DNA from 2 places in the Paraburkholderia sp. A1RI_3L genome. Region 1 is predicted to be linked to the other one. Evidence: predicted binding sites of a transcription regulator. Region 1 holds the regulator's gene; the other holds the start of a gene.
What was found. Region 1 encodes FliA, which starts transcription of late flagellar genes. Its sites were predicted from a motif close to CTAAAGTTTNNNNNNNNNNNGCCGNTA; they were not measured.
Positions count from the first base shown of each region.

Region 1 (7,965 bases):
GCCGGCCCAGGGAACCCAGGCGGCACAACCGTATCAACATGTGCAGCCGGCGCAGGCGCCTGCATCGAACGTTCAGCCCGCGCAACCGGCCCAGTCGGCCCAGGCCGCCACAGTCGCGCAAGCCGCCGTGCCCGAAGGCCAGCAGGACGGCGAGTCGATCCGGCGCGCTGCGCTCGCCTGGCTTCAGCAGCAGGTCGTGGGCCTTCCCGGCAAGGTCAACATCACCGTGGCCAACGTATTTCCGCGCGGCCTTGCGGCCTGCACGACGATGCAGCCGTTCGCGCCCGCCGGCACCCGCATGTGGGGCCGCACCACGGTGGGCGTGCGCTGCGCGGGCGAGCGTCCGTGGACGCTCTACCTTCAGGCGAAGATCTCGGTTCAGGCCACCTACTACACGGCGTCGCGCGCGATTGCCCCGGGCGAGCCGCTCAGCGCCGCCGACCTGGTGGCACGCGACGGCGACCTCACGCTGCTGCCGCAGGCGGTGGTCACCGACCCATCGCAGGCGATCGGCGCCGTGGCGCTGGTCCGCGTGCCTGCCGGGCTGCCGCTGCGCCAGGACATGCTGCGCAGTGCGAGTTCCGTGACGATCGGGCAAACCGTGCGCGTGGTCGCGCAGGGCCCGGGCTTTTCGATTTCGTCCGAGGGCAGCGCCATGAACAACGCGTCGCCCGGCCAGCAGGTCCGTGTGAAGACGGCGGGCGGCCAGATCATCAGCGGCATCGTCAAAGAAGGCGGCACCGTGGAGATCCAGCTTTGAACGTTGCAGGTTGGGTGGATTTGAACAGGAGATTGGACCGGCGCCTGCTGCGCCTCGAATGATGTGAAGTGGTTTCGACCGGGGCTGTTATGGCCCCTTGCGTGCAGCCGTCGCGCCTCGCGGCGCTTTGGCGGCCTTGCCGTCCATGCACTAAAGTTTGATTGGTACCTGCCGTTAATCCGGGCAAAGCGGCGCCCATGACGCGCCCCACCGTGGCCGAAGAAGGCCACGCGGAAGCCGGATTCCTCAGTCGAATCCGGGCACCGCGGTCAACCGTTCAGGAAGCCAATCGTGAAAGTCGATTCCACCAGCAATTCGAGCCTGCAGTCGCTAAAAGACGGGCTGCAGCGTACCCAGCAAGGCGAAACGGCCGCGTCTGGCGCGCAAGGCGCAGCCAGCAGCCCCGTACCGTCCACCGGCGGCGGCGCGTCCGGCGACGCGAACGTGAACCTGTCGGCGCTGTCGGCGCAACTGCGCGGCCTCGCCGCGTCCGGCGCGGCGGACATCGATACGGCACACGTCGAGTCGATCAAGCAGGCGCTGCGCGACGGCACCTTGAGTATTGATACCGGCAAGATTGCCGACGCCGTTCTCGAAACGGCACGTAGCCTGCTGCAAACGCGCGCGGGGTCGGCGGGGAGCTAACCCCGGTTGGCCAGCGCGTTCAGCGTGCCTCGCCGCACCTTCGGGCGAAGCGCGCACGTGCAGCAGCCAATTGACCACGGCTTGTGCGCCCCAGTCAGGGCGCGGCAAGCCGACTGCGAGTTGAGTGATTGTGATGAAAGACGCCCTCCTTGCCACCGTCATCGACGAATATGCCGCCGTCGAAGCGTTCGCTTCGGTGCTCGCGTGCGAAGAGAAGGCGTTGACCGCCGTCTCTCCGCTCGAACAGCTGCCGCCCATCATCGAGATGAAGACCGAACTGGTCGAAAAGCTCTCGGCGCTGGAAAAGCAGCGCGACGCGCAGCTTGCGGAGCTGGGCTTTCCGCCGGGCTGGCGCGGCATGGAGCTGGCCTCCGGCGCCGACCCGAGGCTCGCCACGCAATGGGCGCTGCTGCAAAAGGCGGCCGAACGCGCGAAACGCTCCAACGCCACCAACGGCGTGCTGATCCATACCCGCATGGAATACAACCGCCGCGCCCTCGACGTGCTCAAGGGCGCGCAGCATAAGGCCGGTTTGTACGGGCCGGATGGGCGAATTCCCGCGTTCGGGCGAGTTTGATCGATTTCCCCGGAGCCGGGTTTTGAGGCGCGCGGCGCGATGATCCGGGCGCAGCATCCTCGCTGAATTCGCCGGCCAGCCGCACCAAAAACCAACGGGCCGCACATCCTTGCGAATGTGCGGCCCGTTGTGTTTTCAAACCCTGGTTTTTAAACCCGGTTTTCAAGACCGGTTTTCAACCCCGGCCTTCAACCTCAGGCGTCGTTGCGCCTTTCTCGATCCTCTTGCCTTTGCTGCTCGCGGCTCAATCCCAGTGCTTGCGATGCTTGCGGTGGTGGCCGGTGCTGCGATAGCCGCGCTCGCCCTCGTCCGCGTAGGAGTTGCTGCGCGAGATGTTGCCGCCCAGTGCCGCGCCGGCACCACCGCCCAGTCCCGCACCGATCAGCCCGCCCGTGCGGCCGCCCATCGCGTTGCCTGCCGCCGTGCCCGCGCCGCCGCCCAGCGCACCGCCCACGATGGCGCCCGTACGTTCGCGCCGGTTCGACGTGACCGCAGCGCCTGCACCGCCGCCCACCGCACCGCCGATCACGGAGCCCGTGCTGCCGCCCAGCGCGCCGCCCACTGCGGCACCCGCCACCCCGCCGAGGCCCCCGCCGAGCGCATTGTTCAGGTCACCCGCCATAGCGGGCAGCGATACAGCGGCCGAAGCCGCGGTCAACACGGCGATTCCTGCGATTTTTTTGAGCATCTGGTTTAACCCCATTGTCTTCGTAATAACGCGGCGCAAGTGTAGCCACCCGTCAGAAAGGGTGGTGTAAGAAAATGTTAGTGGTGTTACGGCCTGAAGCGGCCCGATGAACGAGCCGGGAAGCCGGCCCGAAAGACGGCGAAAAAGCCGCCGAAGAATTGGAGGACGCGCGGACAGGGTGCGAATGACGTACCGCTCACGCAGCGGTGAAACGGCAGCAAAGCAGCCGCCCCACACAAGCCAGCACAGCGCCAGCCGAACCGATGCCGCCCGAGGCCCGGCGCCTTGGGCCCTGGGGTCCGGGGTCCGCTACCCGGCGCCCTCTAACGCCAACAACAGCGCCACCCGCCCGGAAAGGCGCGAACGCCCCTCGAACGCACCCCGCTCGGGTTTCTCAGTCGGCCTCGGCGCCCGCCCAGGCCAGTTCGCGCAGACGCGTGCGCAGACGCGCCACGGCCTGGCTGTGCAGCTGGCACACACGCGATTCGCTCACTTCCATCACCGCGCCGATTTCGCGCAGGTTCATGCCGCGCTCGTAGTAGAGCGACATCAAGAGCTTCTCGCGCTCAGGCAGCTTGTCGATGGCTTCCACCAGCGCCGCGCGCAGGCTTTCGTCGAGCAGCGCGGAAAGCGGATCCGAGTGATCGACGCAGTAGCGGTCGAGGAACGGCTCGTCGTCCGCGGACCGGTCGAAGTCTTCGTAGTAGATCAGCTGGCTGCCATGCAGGTCCTGCAGCATGGACTGATATTCGTCGAGCGGCATCTTGAGATGCCCGGCGATCTCCGTCTCGCTCGCCGAACGGCCCAGCTGCTGCTCCACCTGGTGCACCGCGCTCTCCACCTCGCGCGACGTGCGCCGCAGGCTGCGCGGCAGCCAGTCGTTGCTGCGCAGCTCGTCGAGCATGGCGCCGCGAATGCGCTGGCTCGCGTAGGTTTCGAACTGCGCGCCCTGATCTTCCTTGTAGCGGCTCGCCGCATCGAGCAGACCGATCATGCCGGCCTGGATCAGATCGTCCAGATCCACGCTCGCCGGCATCTTGGCCACGAGCTGCAAACCGAGACGTCTTACGAGCGGCGCGTACTTCGCCAGCACCTCGTCCTGCGAAATCTTTCCCTGAGCGTTATACATCGTGCTCTCCTGCCTGAAGTCCCCGAGTGGCGTCACGCATGCTGCGCCGACGGCCATTCGGCGGCCGGGTCGGCCTGCCACATGGATGGCGATGGGGCCGACGTTGTTACGGTCGGGCGCGTCATGGCCGCGCGCGACGACATGGCTGGCCGCATGGGCCAGTACTGCAGTTCTGCGGCGACATGCCGGTAGTCGCGCGCGGCGGCCGTGGACGGAAAAGCGTCCACGATGCAGCGTGCGAGCTCGACGGCCCGCGCCATGTGTGGGTCAGCCGCAATGCAGCCTGCGTTTTCGAGCGAGACGGTGAGGTAACGACCCGCCACGCCTGCGAGGTTCTCGAATGCCGTGTGGGCATCGGCCGCGCTTTGGACGTAATTGACGAGCACGCGGAACTGCGCGATTGCGTGCGCGAAATGAAGACGTTTCATGGCGGCGTAGGCATCGGTGATGGCCTGCGCCGAGACGCGCGTCACGACCATCACGTCGTGCGAGCGCATGGCGAGCCCGGAGAGCGCGCCGTTTCTGTCGAGCCCGGCGTCGATCAGCACGACGTCGGCGGGGCCGTTCAGCACGAGTCCGTACTGTTCGGCGCTATAGCCTTCCTGGCTGCCGCGCCAGGCCGAGAGCACGCCGAAGCCGAGCGGATGCCGGCTCACGGCCGCCGCGAGAGACACCTCGCCGCGCATCACGCCGGCGAGATTCCCCACGCGTTGCATGCCGCCAAGCGTGGCGCTCACCGACCGGTCGCCCAGGCACTCGTCGATGACGAGCACGTCTTTGCCCTGCTCGGCCAATGCCGCTGCAAGGTTCACTACTGTCGTGGTGCGTCCGACGCTCTCCGAGCCGCCGGTCACCGCGATCACTCGCGAGCCGCTGCGGGCGAGCAGCCGCCGCAGCCCCTCCGCCTGGTCGGCTACGAATTTATCCAAAGCGAACCTCGTGCAGGTCGGCATTCGAACGCGTGGACAGCGCCGAGAGCAGCGCCGGGATGTCGTCTTCGTGCGGCACGAAGGGCGAGTGCTCGCGCGGAATGCAGAACGCGCTGCGGATCAGGAAACGCTTCGTCGCCACATAGAGGTTCTCGGGCACCTTCTGGCCGGTCGACACGTAGTGAACCGGCAGCCGGTAGCGCAGCACGGTGTCCAGCGCGCCGCCCAGGTTGGTGGCCTCGTCGAGCTTGGTGAGAATGCAGCCCGCGAGCGGCGCCTTGTCCGGCGTGCTCTGGTAGGCCTGCACCACTTCGTTGAGCGTGTCGCCGTGGCTCGTTGCGGACATCAGCAAGAGACGCTGCACCGGCTGGCCGGCGCTGCACAGCATGGCGATCTGGTCGGTCACGGCGCGGTCGCGCTGGCTCATGCCGATCGTGTCGATCAGCACGATGTGCTTGTTCTTGAGTTCGGTGAGCGCGAGCTGCAGGTCGGCGCCGTCGCGCACCGCGTGCACCGACACGCCGAGAATGCGGCCGAAGATGCGCAGTTGCTCGTGGCCGCCAATGCGGTAGCTGTCCGTGGTGAGCAGCGCCACCTTGCTCGCGCCGAAGCGCATCACGCAGCGCGCGGCGAGCTTCGCCGTGGTCGTGGTCTTGCCGACGCCCGTGGGGCCCATCAGCGCGAACACGCCGCCGCGTTCCATGAGCGCGTCTTCGTTTTCGAGCACGGGCAGGTTCGATTCGAGCACCGACTGCGCCCATTCCAGCGCGCCTTCCGGGTCTTTGCCTTCGGGCAGGTTGTCCACCACCATCTTCACGAGCTGGGCCGAGAAGCCGGCGGCGAACAGCTGCTTGGTGAGCGCGCCGTGCGTGGGGCTGCGGCGTTGGCGCTCGCCCCAGAGGAGTCCGGCGAACTGCTCTTCCATCATGCCGCGCATGGAGGCCAGCTCGCTCATCACCGTTTCGTTCACCACCTGTTCGATGCGGGCCTTGATGGCTTCCGTGACGCTGGCCGAGGCGTTCGCGCCTGCGGCATCGGCGGCGGTCCTGGCGTTGCCCGAGGGCGTGGCCGATTGCGTCGGCGGCTGGCTGTTGCCCGGCAGATCGAAGGCCGGTGAGATGCGCTGCGTGGCGCGGCGCGCCGCCAGTTGAGCCGCTTCGCGCGCCCAGTCCGGCGTGCTGACGTTGAGCACGCCCTCGCCTTGCGGGCGGGGCTGGCCATGTTCGGCGTGCGGGTCGGCGGGCATGCCGAGTCCCTTGGCCATGGCGTCGGCGGGCGTCATACCTGCGGCTTTCGTGCTGTGACCCGCGCTGTGACCCGCGCCTTGACCTTCGCTGTCCTTGTCGGCAATGCGGCGTGCGTGGTCGATGAGCCAGGGGTTCGTTTCGGCCATGGTGCGCGGAGCGTGTGCCTTGTCCGAGTAGGACGGCACAGCCGATGCCGGCATGGTCACGCCTGCGGCCGGCGTCGCGAACCCCGCGGCGCGGCTCGCCGCCGGCACATGAGCGGCCGGATGAGCGGCCGGATGAGCGGGAGCGTGCGCCGGCGTGGGACGCGCAGCCGGACGAGCCGGTGCACCCGCCTGGATAGTCGCGGGTTCGGCGGCGAAGCGGTCCGCGCCGCCGCCGGTATCGGCCTGGCCTGCGGGCTGGGCCGCAGACTGAGCCATAAACGCGCCCGGGCGGTCCAGCGCGGCACCGCGCGTGGCGAGCGCGCCGCCTGCTTGCGCTTCGGGCTTGGCCACCGGTTGCGCGGCGGCGTTCATGTAGGGCGAAGCGTCGTCTTCGTCGTCCGACGCGGACAGGCGGTCCGCGCCCGCTTCCGGGCTTGCCCCGAACACCGACGAGAACACGTCCGGCATGCCGTTCGCGTAGGGGTTGCCGGCAACCGGCGCGGCGGCGCTGCGCGGCAAGCCGCGCGAAGCAGCACCCGCGTTGGCGCCTTCACCCGCGGCAGGCGCGATGGCCGCGAGTTCGCGGTCGGCTACGGCGACGATCTCGACGCTGCCGTCGTCGAGCGTGCGATTCGACAGCACCACTGCGTCAGGACCCAGCACTTCGCGCACTTGGCGCAGCGCGTCGCGGCTGGTGGCACCGATAAATTTGCGGATGTTCAAGCTGACCCCCGATGAGGTTGACGACCCTGACGTGGCGTTTCAATTGCGAGGCGCCAGCTTCGTTGCGCGGTGGCTCCGCAGGAACCTGGTGCGCGGCAAAGCCTTTGCCGATGGTGAAATTATTGAGGAGGTGAACGCCGGACTATCGATGGATCAGCGCGGGGAAAAGCAGGCAATTCGTTTGATCGGGTCGAAAGGGGGGCTGCGGGGAGGCGCTGAGGGGAGACTGCGGAGGTACTGCGGAAACACTGAGGGAGTACTGCGGAGGCACCGCGAAGGCACTGCGAGAGTACTGCGGACGTGCCCGCCGCAGCGCCGAACGGCACACCGGACAGGCCGGCGTCGCGCCAACCCAAGCCATGCCCGGCCCCGCCCCAGGCACAGCGAAGACGGCAAGCGCCGCAACCGGCGCCCGCCCCGTCAAGCCGTGCCGATCAGATTGACCACCTTGACGTGCCGCGTGTCCGGCACTTCGGCGTAGGAGAGCACCTTCAGCTGCGGCAGGCTGCGCCGCAGGAAGCGCGCGAGCATGGCGCGCAGCGAGTGCTGCACGAGCAGCACTGGCGCAAGCCCCAGGCTTTGCTGGCGCGTCATCGCCTTCTGGGTCTGTTCGAGCAGCGTATGGGCGAGCCCCGGTTCCAGGCCCGGGTTCGCCCCCGTGGTGAGCGCCTGGGACAGCACGCGCTCAAGATTGGCGTCCAGACCCATCACCTGCATGTCGCCGTTGCCGGGGAACCACTGCTGCGTAATGGCGCGGCCCAGCGCGAGGCGCACGATGGCCGTGAGGTCGTGCGGGTCGCTGATCTTCGGCGCGTGTTCGGCCAGCGCTTCGAGAATGGTGCGCATGTCGCGGATGGGCACCGCCTCGTCCAGCAGGTTTTGCAGCACCTTCTGCAGCGTCGTGACGGGCAGCGCCTTCGGCACGAGGTCGTCGACGAGCGAGGGCGTGTCCTTCTGCATGCGCTCGAGCAGCGCCTGCACTTCCTGGCGGCCCAGCAGTTCGGACGCGTGCGTCACCACGAGGTGGTTCAGGTGCGTGGCGACCACGGTGCTCGAATCCACCACCGTGTAGCCGTACACCTGCGCCTGCTCGCGCAGGTTGGTATCGATCCAGATGGCGG
Region 1 covers NZ_JARCHA010000001.1:345,657-353,621, forward strand. The annotation lists gene flgA (flagellar basal body P-ring formation chaperone FlgA) at 1-760, shown strand, start outside; gene flgM (flagellar biosynthesis anti-sigma factor FlgM) at 1,052-1,405, shown strand; gene PXJ20_RS01690 (flagella synthesis protein FlgN) at 1,539-1,982, shown strand; gene PXJ20_RS01695 (hypothetical protein) at 2,227-2,670, opposite strand; gene PXJ20_RS01700 (RNA polymerase sigma factor FliA) at 3,065-3,799, opposite strand; gene PXJ20_RS01705 (AAA family ATPase) at 3,832-4,728, opposite strand; gene flhF (flagellar biosynthesis protein FlhF) at 4,721-6,844, opposite strand; gene flhA (flagellar biosynthesis protein FlhA) at 7,265-7,965, opposite strand, start outside.

Region 2 (7,965 bases), on a different contig from region 1:
ATCGACCGCGGGCTGTCCGGCCCTGCGCGCCACACCATCTGGTCCGCGACGGCGTAAAAGCTGTAGTCGCCGCGATGCGACGCCGGTGTGCCCGTGCTCGCCGGGTTGGCGAGCGAAAGGCCGGTGTTGTCGAACCGCTGATCGTCGAAACGCTGCGTGTTGTACCAGAAGCCGAGCTTGTAGGTGCCCGGCAGGCCGGCGGGCTGCGGCGCGGAAGCATCCGACAACGGCTGGTTGATCGCGTACTGCACCTCGCCGATGAAGAGCGCGCCGTTGTGCAGGTTGAAGTTGGTGCCATGCGCGTTGAGCTTCTGTGCGTCGCCGGTGCCGTCGCCCGCCGGATTGCCGTCGAACACGCCCGCGAGCACCGTCACGGAATCCGACACGGCCGCACGCACGCGAACACCGAGCGACGAGAGCGGATAGGCCGGCCCGCCCGCGGGCATGTCGCTGGACGGCAGCACGGGCCAGCCGAACGTGGCGTTCATGAAGGTGTTGCCGTACTGCGTGGACATGAACTCCTGGTCGAGACTCTGCTGCCCCACCTTCACGTCCACCTTCCCGCCCAGCAGCGATTGCTGATACCAGAGCTCCCAAAGCCGCGTGGTGGCGTCCGCTTCAATGCCCGTCGCGCTCTGCAGCGTCTGCAGATTGCGCGACGTGAGGTTGGTGCCGTGAATCTGGAACGCGGACACGTTGAAGGTGCCGCCCGGCAATCCGAAGGCCTTCTGCGTATCCAGCCCGAGGCTGAACTGCGTTACGCCCTGGTAGGCGCCGCCGCGTTTCACGCCGCCGGAGAGGTTGTTCAGGTACTCGCTCGTTTCCTGCAGCCCGAGCGTGATGCCGTAATTACCGAGCCACGGACGCAGACCGCCCATGTCGCCAAAGAGGTTCGAGCGGTCCCACAGCCCGGTGGGCGCGGCTGCGGCTTGTTCCGAGCCCGCTGTTGTGCCGCCGGCCGACGTGGCGGGCTGTGCAGGCGCGCCAGCCGCGGTGGAACCCGACGCCGCTGCGGCAGCGCCGTTGTTGTCGTCGGCCCATGCGTTGGGCACGAGACCCGCGCACAGCAGCACGCTCAGGCTCGCGGGAGCGCCCGCACGCAGCAGGCTCGTCTTGAGTTTGTTCTTCATGGTGTGATGGCAAGGTTATCCGCCGGCAACCCGGCAGGTTTCGATCAGACACGTTGCGTATGGCGCGGCCATGAAAACAGCAGCGGCTTGTGAGACGAGCGCGAGAGCGCCGTGATGAAGCGCGCTAACCCGACTGCGGCGAGCTAGCGGCGAAAGTGAAACCCTGCCCGCTATTTCGCGGCCATGCCGCCGGCCTCAGCCGACAAGGGACATCCACTACAGGAGCCTGCGTTCACGAGGACTTCCTTTCCGTTGAAAACGGGCCGGATTGTATGCGGGGCGCGAACGGGACAGCAAGCAAAAATGACGTAAACGCACGGCGGCGCGAATTATTCATCTGACCGTACTCATTTCATTTTGCTTTCGCGCTCGAACGTGCCCGGCGCGATGTGTGACGCGAGAAACAGAGCCAGCAAAATACCTTTGTTCTGCTTATCGAAGTCGTTGACTTGTTATTCGGCGGGCGCCTAAAATTCGAGCATCTTCACAAGCGGGGCGAATGCCTTGGATACCTGCAGTAGTCGATCTTCGAACAGATTCACTGCCTGACCGGCAGGACGTCCGCGCTCTCTTCTTCAAGCCGCCGTCTTGCCAGCAGGCAGACGGTGCGCGTCGCAGTCTCTTCCCTTCGTGCACCCTTGTTCGCGCCATGTGGCGCGCCGCAACCTGCGTCCGCTCGTTGCGCGCATTCGCATGGCAGTTGCACCCGCGGCTCGCGCCGGGGGTGCCGTTCGTACGTGCCTTGCCGCCTCACTGCATATCGGGCGGCAGGCGCGAGCGTGAACCAATGCGTCCGTCGCGCGCAGTTTGAACCAGCGTGAAAGACACAGCGATAAAGGAGCCGGAATGTCCGACAGCGACCCTGAACCCTTATGCCCGAATTGCCCCACATGCCCGCTATGGGCGCTTTCCTGTTTAGCTGAGGAAAGCGAGTAGACGTCCTTCACTGCGCGCGCAAAGCGCCTTTCTCCGTCTGCTGGCTTTCCGCTCAATGCGTCCCCAAGACGCACGGAGAAACATCATGAACTTCGGCCTGCTCGTCTCCCAACTGCCGCGCGTGCGCGAATCGCACGCGCACTACGACACCCTGCTTTCGCTGCAACCCCGTGAATCGCGGCTGCTTGTACGGCTCTGGCTACGGCTCTGGCGCAGCCTCGTGAACCGCGTCGCCTGACGCGCCGCAAGCGCACATTCATCTCATTCGACAAACCGCTACTCGGGGAGAAAAACCAATGTCCACGCCAGCGAATGTTTCACCACCACGCAGCCTTCAGCGAAGCGCCGTTCTGGACGATGCTCACCTGGGCGACATCAAGGGCGCACTCGGCACCATCGCTCACCATGACACTGCGCCGCGCACGCATTGGGGTGCCCGGCTGCGCACGCTGCTCGCCATTCTGGGTCCCGGCCTCATCGTGATGGTAGGCGACAACGATGCAGGCGCATTCGGCACCTACACGCAGGCGGGGCAGAACTACGGCACCTCCTTGTTATGGACGATGCTGCTGCTCGTGCCGGTACTGTTCGTCAACCAGGAGATGGTATTGCGCCTCGGCGCAGTGACAGGCGTGGGCCACGCGCGCCTCATTTTCGAACGCTTCGGCAAGTTCTGGGGCGCCTTCAGCGTGATCGATCTGTTCTTGCTGAACGCACTCACCATCGTCACGGAATTCATCGGCATGACGTTCGTGCTCGACTTCTTCGGCGTGTCGAAGGTTGCGGGTGTCTGCATCGCGGCGGCGCTCACCATGGCCGCCGTCAGTACCGGAAATTTTCAGCGCTTCGAGCGTTTTGCGGTGTTCCTGTGCGCATTGAGCCTGTTGCTCGTGCCGGTGCTCGTGACCATTCATCCGCCCCTGAGCCAGATGACGCACGATTTCCTCGTGCCCGGCTGGCCCTCGCACGGCAAGCTCGCGGACGTGATGCTGCTCGTGATCGGCATCGTGGGCACGACCGTGGCGCCGTGGCAGTTGTTCTTCCAGCAGAGCTACGTGATCGACAAGCGCATCACGCCGCGTTTCATGAAGTACGAGAAGATCGATCTCTGGATCGGCATTGCGTTCGTACTGATCGGCGCCGTGGCGATGATGGCCTTCTGCGCGGCACTCTACGCAGGCAAGCCCGAAGCGGGCAACTTCACGGACGCAGGCGGCGTGATCGCGAGTCTCGAAAAGTACGCGGGCCGCACGCCAGCCGTGTTGTTCGCCATCGCGCTGTTCGATGCCGCCATCATCGGCGCCGCAGCCGTATCGCTCTCCACGGCCTATGCGATCGGCGACGTATTCAAGATTCGCCACTCGCTGCATCGCGGCGTGTCGGACGCGAAGGGCTTCTATCTCGTGTACTTCGGCATCGTTGCCGCCGCTGCGGCGCTCGTGCTGATTCCCGGCAGTCCGCTCGGACTGCTCACGGAAGCCGTGCAAACACTGGCTGGCGTGCTGCTGCCCAGCGCCACGGTGTTCCTGCTTCTGCTGTGCAACGACAAGGCCGTGCTCGGACCGTGGGCGAACACGATGAAGCTGAATGTCTTCACCGCGGCCGTCATCTGGGTGCTCGTGATGTTGTCAGTCATCCTCACGGCATCGGTGATGTATCCGGACATCAGTGGTCACACGATCATCGCCGTGCTCGCGGGCGGCACACTGCTCGCAGTGGTGGGCGGTATCGCGACGATCGGGTTGCGCTACGTTCGTCGTGAAGCGGTGGACACAGCAACGGCGAGCGCCCCGGCACACGAGCAATCGTCTCGCGACACCTGGCGCATGCCGCCGCTTCACGAGTTGCCGCCGCCCAGCGTGACGCTTGCAAGCCGCGTATGGATGGCCGTGCTGCGCGGCTACCTCATGATTGCCGTAGGGCTCGTGGTCGTGAAGATCGTGCAGATGATGTTGCTCAAATAGCAAAGGTCATACGATCGACACAGAGCACGCCCGTAGCAGAACGCAGCTTAAGGGATGCTTAAGAACGGCAGCGCGCGCATCGGAAAAGCGCGAAAAGTTCGTGGAACACCGAGGAAGAGAGCGTAAGCACTTGCACTAAGCAGGGTATGTTCCGCTTGTCGAACCCTGCTCTAAGCACGCATAATGCTTGCACACCGCGCGATTCCTGCGACAGGGCGTACGGTGCTCGGATGTAGTACGAGGATTTTGTACCGGCCACCTGGCCGGTATTTTTTTGGGCCTCACACAATACTTCGCAGTCCCACGAACAATCCCCTCTCAAGTTGTTCGATCTGGAGCCGATAACACGGACAGGTTGCTGGTCCACGGACCGACAAGTACATCGCCGGCAACCTAACTCGTTATCAAACGCACATCCGCACTCCAATCGAGGGGATTCATGCTTAATATCAATACCAACATCCTGTCGCTGACGACGCAGACGAACCTGTCCGGCTCGCAAAGCGCCCTGTCGCAGGCCATCAACCGTCTGTCGTCGGGCAAGCGCGTGAACACCGCCGCTGACGACGCCGCCGGCCTCGCGATCGCGACCAGCCAGACCGCCGCCATCAACGCGCTGAATCAAGGCGTGATGAACGCGAACAACGGCATTTCGATGGTGCAGACCGCCTCGGGCGCGATCTCGTCGACCGTGGCCAACCTGCAGCGTATCCGCCAGCTGGCCGTGGAATCGGGCGACGGCTCGCTCGGCTCGGCAGCGCAAGCGAACCTGCAGACTGAAGTCACGACGCGTCTGACGGAAATCAACCGCGTTGAAACGCAAACGACGTTCAACGGCCAGAATGTGCTCGGCGGCCTCGGCAGCGTGGACTTCCAGATCGGCGCATCGGCGAACCAGACCATCACGGCGAACTTCGGTTCGACCACGTGGAATGCATCGGGCCTGGGCGTTTCGGGCATCGACATCTCGACCACGTCGGGTGCACAGAACGCGATCACCGCAATCGACGCAGCGCTCTCGCAAGTCAACAACTTCCAGGCAACGCTGGGTGCAACGCAGAACACGTTCCAGTCCGCTATCAGCAACACGCAGACGGAATCGACCAACCTGAGCGCTGCCAAGTCGCAGATCGTCGATGCGGACTTCGCTTCGGAAACGGCGAACCTCTCGAAAGCACAAGTGCTGCAGCAAGCCGGTATCTCGGTGCTCGCGCAAGCGAACTCGCTGCCGCAGCAAGTGCTGAAGCTCCTGCAGTAAGCATCGAACGCGCGACGCGCTTATTGCTTGCGTCGCGCGATATTCAGCGCGTGGGGCCGCCCTGGGTGGCCGGCGTGCTGTCGAAGGTGGACGGTGAAAGCCGCCCACCTTTTTTCATGGGAGCGCGCTTCGATGATGTCCCGCGTGAAGCGAACGTATGCGTCGCGCCTCGGCTTCACTCCATACGCAACGCCGATACCTCGCTGGCGAGCAACGCGCGCAATTCGCTTTCATCGGGCTGCGTTCCCCAGTTGCGCGCGCCGGCTACCGATGCAATCGCGAACCACGAGTTGGGCGGAAACCATTCGTGAAGCAGCGCGCCGTCGCGCAGGATGCGAAGGCGTCCCGTCTCTTCGCTGTACTCGGCACACATCTCCACGTTGTCGAATTGCGCGGTCACCGTCCGGTTCCTGGGTGGCAGCATGGGGCACTCCTGTCGGCTGATGGATCGTGGGCAGGGTGCGACAAATGCCCGCACCATGCGACGTCCGGCCCGAGGGGCCGTGGACGGGAGTCTACGCATCCGAGCGTTTGACAGGTGCAACGTGTCTGCGAGTTTGGTAACGCCGGGTTACGGTATGCGCGAAAACGCACGCAGACGGCACTAGGCCAGGGTCGGCTCGCCGCCCGTAACGTGCACGGCCACTTCGACCTGATGCTCGCCGCCGCCGAGAATCATGCCGCGCAGCAGGGACACGTCGCTATAGTCGCGCCCTGTGGCGAGCGTGACGTGATCGAGATCGGCGAGCACGTCGTTGGTCGGATCGAGATCGATCCAGCCCACGCCCGGGCAAAACACGGAGACCCACGCATGCGACGCATCGGCACCGATCAGACGCGGCGCGCCTTCGGGCGGGTCAGTTCGCAGATAGCCGCTCACATAACGCGCGGGCAAACCGAGCGTACGCAGGCACCCGATCATCACCTGTGCGAAGTCCTGACACACGCCGTGCTTGAGTTCGAACGCGCGCGCAGCCGGGGTATCGAAGGTGGTCGCGGCGGGCTTGTACTTGAAGTCGGCGTAGATGCGATGCATGAGGTCGATCGCGCCCGCTGCAAGCGGCGTATCCGGCGTGAAACTGTGCTGTGCATAGGCACGCAGCTCAGGCAGAAGCGCGATGTTGGGTGATGCAAAGCAGAACTCGGTTTCGGGATGAAACGCGCCGCCCGCGCGAAAACGCAGCGCCTGCGCAACTTCTTCCCAAGACGGCGTGGCCTCGGGATCCAGCGATGCCCAGCGCGGCGACAGCAGCACGGTGGTCTCGCTCGTCATCTTCAGGTAGTCGTGCGGCGAGTCGAACGAGAAATAGAGCAGGTCGTTGCCGAACGCGTCCACGCGGCTCGTCCGATACGAAGGCTCGGGTTCGATGCGCTCGCTGTGCGCCATCACGCGCTGCCACGCACACGTGAGCGGGCGGATCGTCGCGAGATGCTGCGCGGTCTCCACGAGCGTGGAATAGCGGTACACGGTGTGATGCGAGACAGTCAGCACGACATCGCCGCTCATGGCGCCACCTGCTCGGCAAGCGAATTCGCGTGGCTGAAGTAACGCGCGCTGATCTCGTTCGAAGCCGCGGCAACGTAGGCGCCCAGCTGTTCGCACAGATCGAGCAGCATCGGAAAGCGGCCGTTCTCGCCAGGCTCGCACAACTGCTCGAGCGTGGGCAATGCCGCAACCGGCGGCATAAGTTCAGCGAACGGCGCGCGGCGCGTGCCGCCCGCCGCCACGGCAATTTCGTCGAGCTTCTTGCGCAGGCGGTCGTAGACGCCATAGAGGCCGCGCGGGTTGGTGGGGTCGATCACGAGCAGATCGAGCAGCGCCGGCACCTCGAAGCGCCCAGGATAAAGCGAGCGATACGTGAGCGTGCAATCGAACAGTTGCAGCAGCAGATCGAAGCCGGCGGGCGTAGCGAGCCGGCCTTCGCTCGCAATGACGTGCAGGAACGTCGTCATCGTGGCCACACGCTCGATGTGACGGCCAACGAAAAGCAGCCGCCACGCTTCGTCACGCGTCATGCGGTCGCCCTGCGCGCCGCTGATGGCCGAAAGCTGCGTGGCGAGGTCTTCCAGCGCCTTCATCAGCTTCATGCGGTCGTATGGCTCGTAGCGGTCGCGGGCGGTGCCATTGCCGCCATTGCCGCCGTTAGCGCCATTCCCACCGTTGCCGCTGCCGTTGCCCGAGCCGGGCCCGCCGCTCTCGAACATCTGACGCTGCCCGCCTGGCGCGAGCGACAGCACGCTCAGCGCGTCGCGAAAATCATTGCGCGCCGCGAGGATGGTGCGCCAGTGGTCGTTGGAAAGCCGCCCTCGCACCTCGCCGCTCGCCCTCGCCTGGCTCGCGAGATTCTGGCCGATGCTCGCGTACCCCGCGTTCTCGTGCAGATTCGCAACGAGCACGCGCTCGAACGCGTGAGGCGAACTGTGCGCAAGCGTATCGACGGATGGAATCAGCCCGCACTGCGCCGCGAGTTCCGTTAGCGTTCCGAACATTTCATCGGCGTCGTTGCTTTCGAGCGACCCGAGTATCAGCCGGCACAGCCGCACGTTGTTTTCGGCGCGCTCGCCGTAGCGGCCGCCCCAGAACAGGTTTTCCGCCGCACGGCTCGATACCATGCGATGCCGGCGCGCAAGGTCGCCCGGCTTCATCGGCGACGGCAGCAGCGAGAAAGTGGAACCG
Region 2 covers NZ_JARCHA010000021.1:51,757-59,721, reverse strand. The annotation lists gene PXJ20_RS30955 (carbohydrate porin) at 1-1,130, opposite strand, end outside; gene PXJ20_RS30950 (hypothetical protein) at 2,152-2,304, shown strand; gene PXJ20_RS30945 (NRAMP family divalent metal transporter) at 2,363-4,030, shown strand; gene PXJ20_RS30940 (flagellin domain-containing protein) at 4,470-5,288, shown strand; gene PXJ20_RS30935 (hypothetical protein) at 5,464-5,712, opposite strand; gene PXJ20_RS30930 (transglutaminase family protein) at 5,893-6,795, opposite strand; gene PXJ20_RS30925 (circularly permuted type 2 ATP-grasp protein) at 6,792-7,965, opposite strand, start outside.
Region 2: the regulator FliA is predicted to act here: its motif matches at 4,348-4,374, upstream of PXJ20_RS30940 (flagellin domain-containing protein).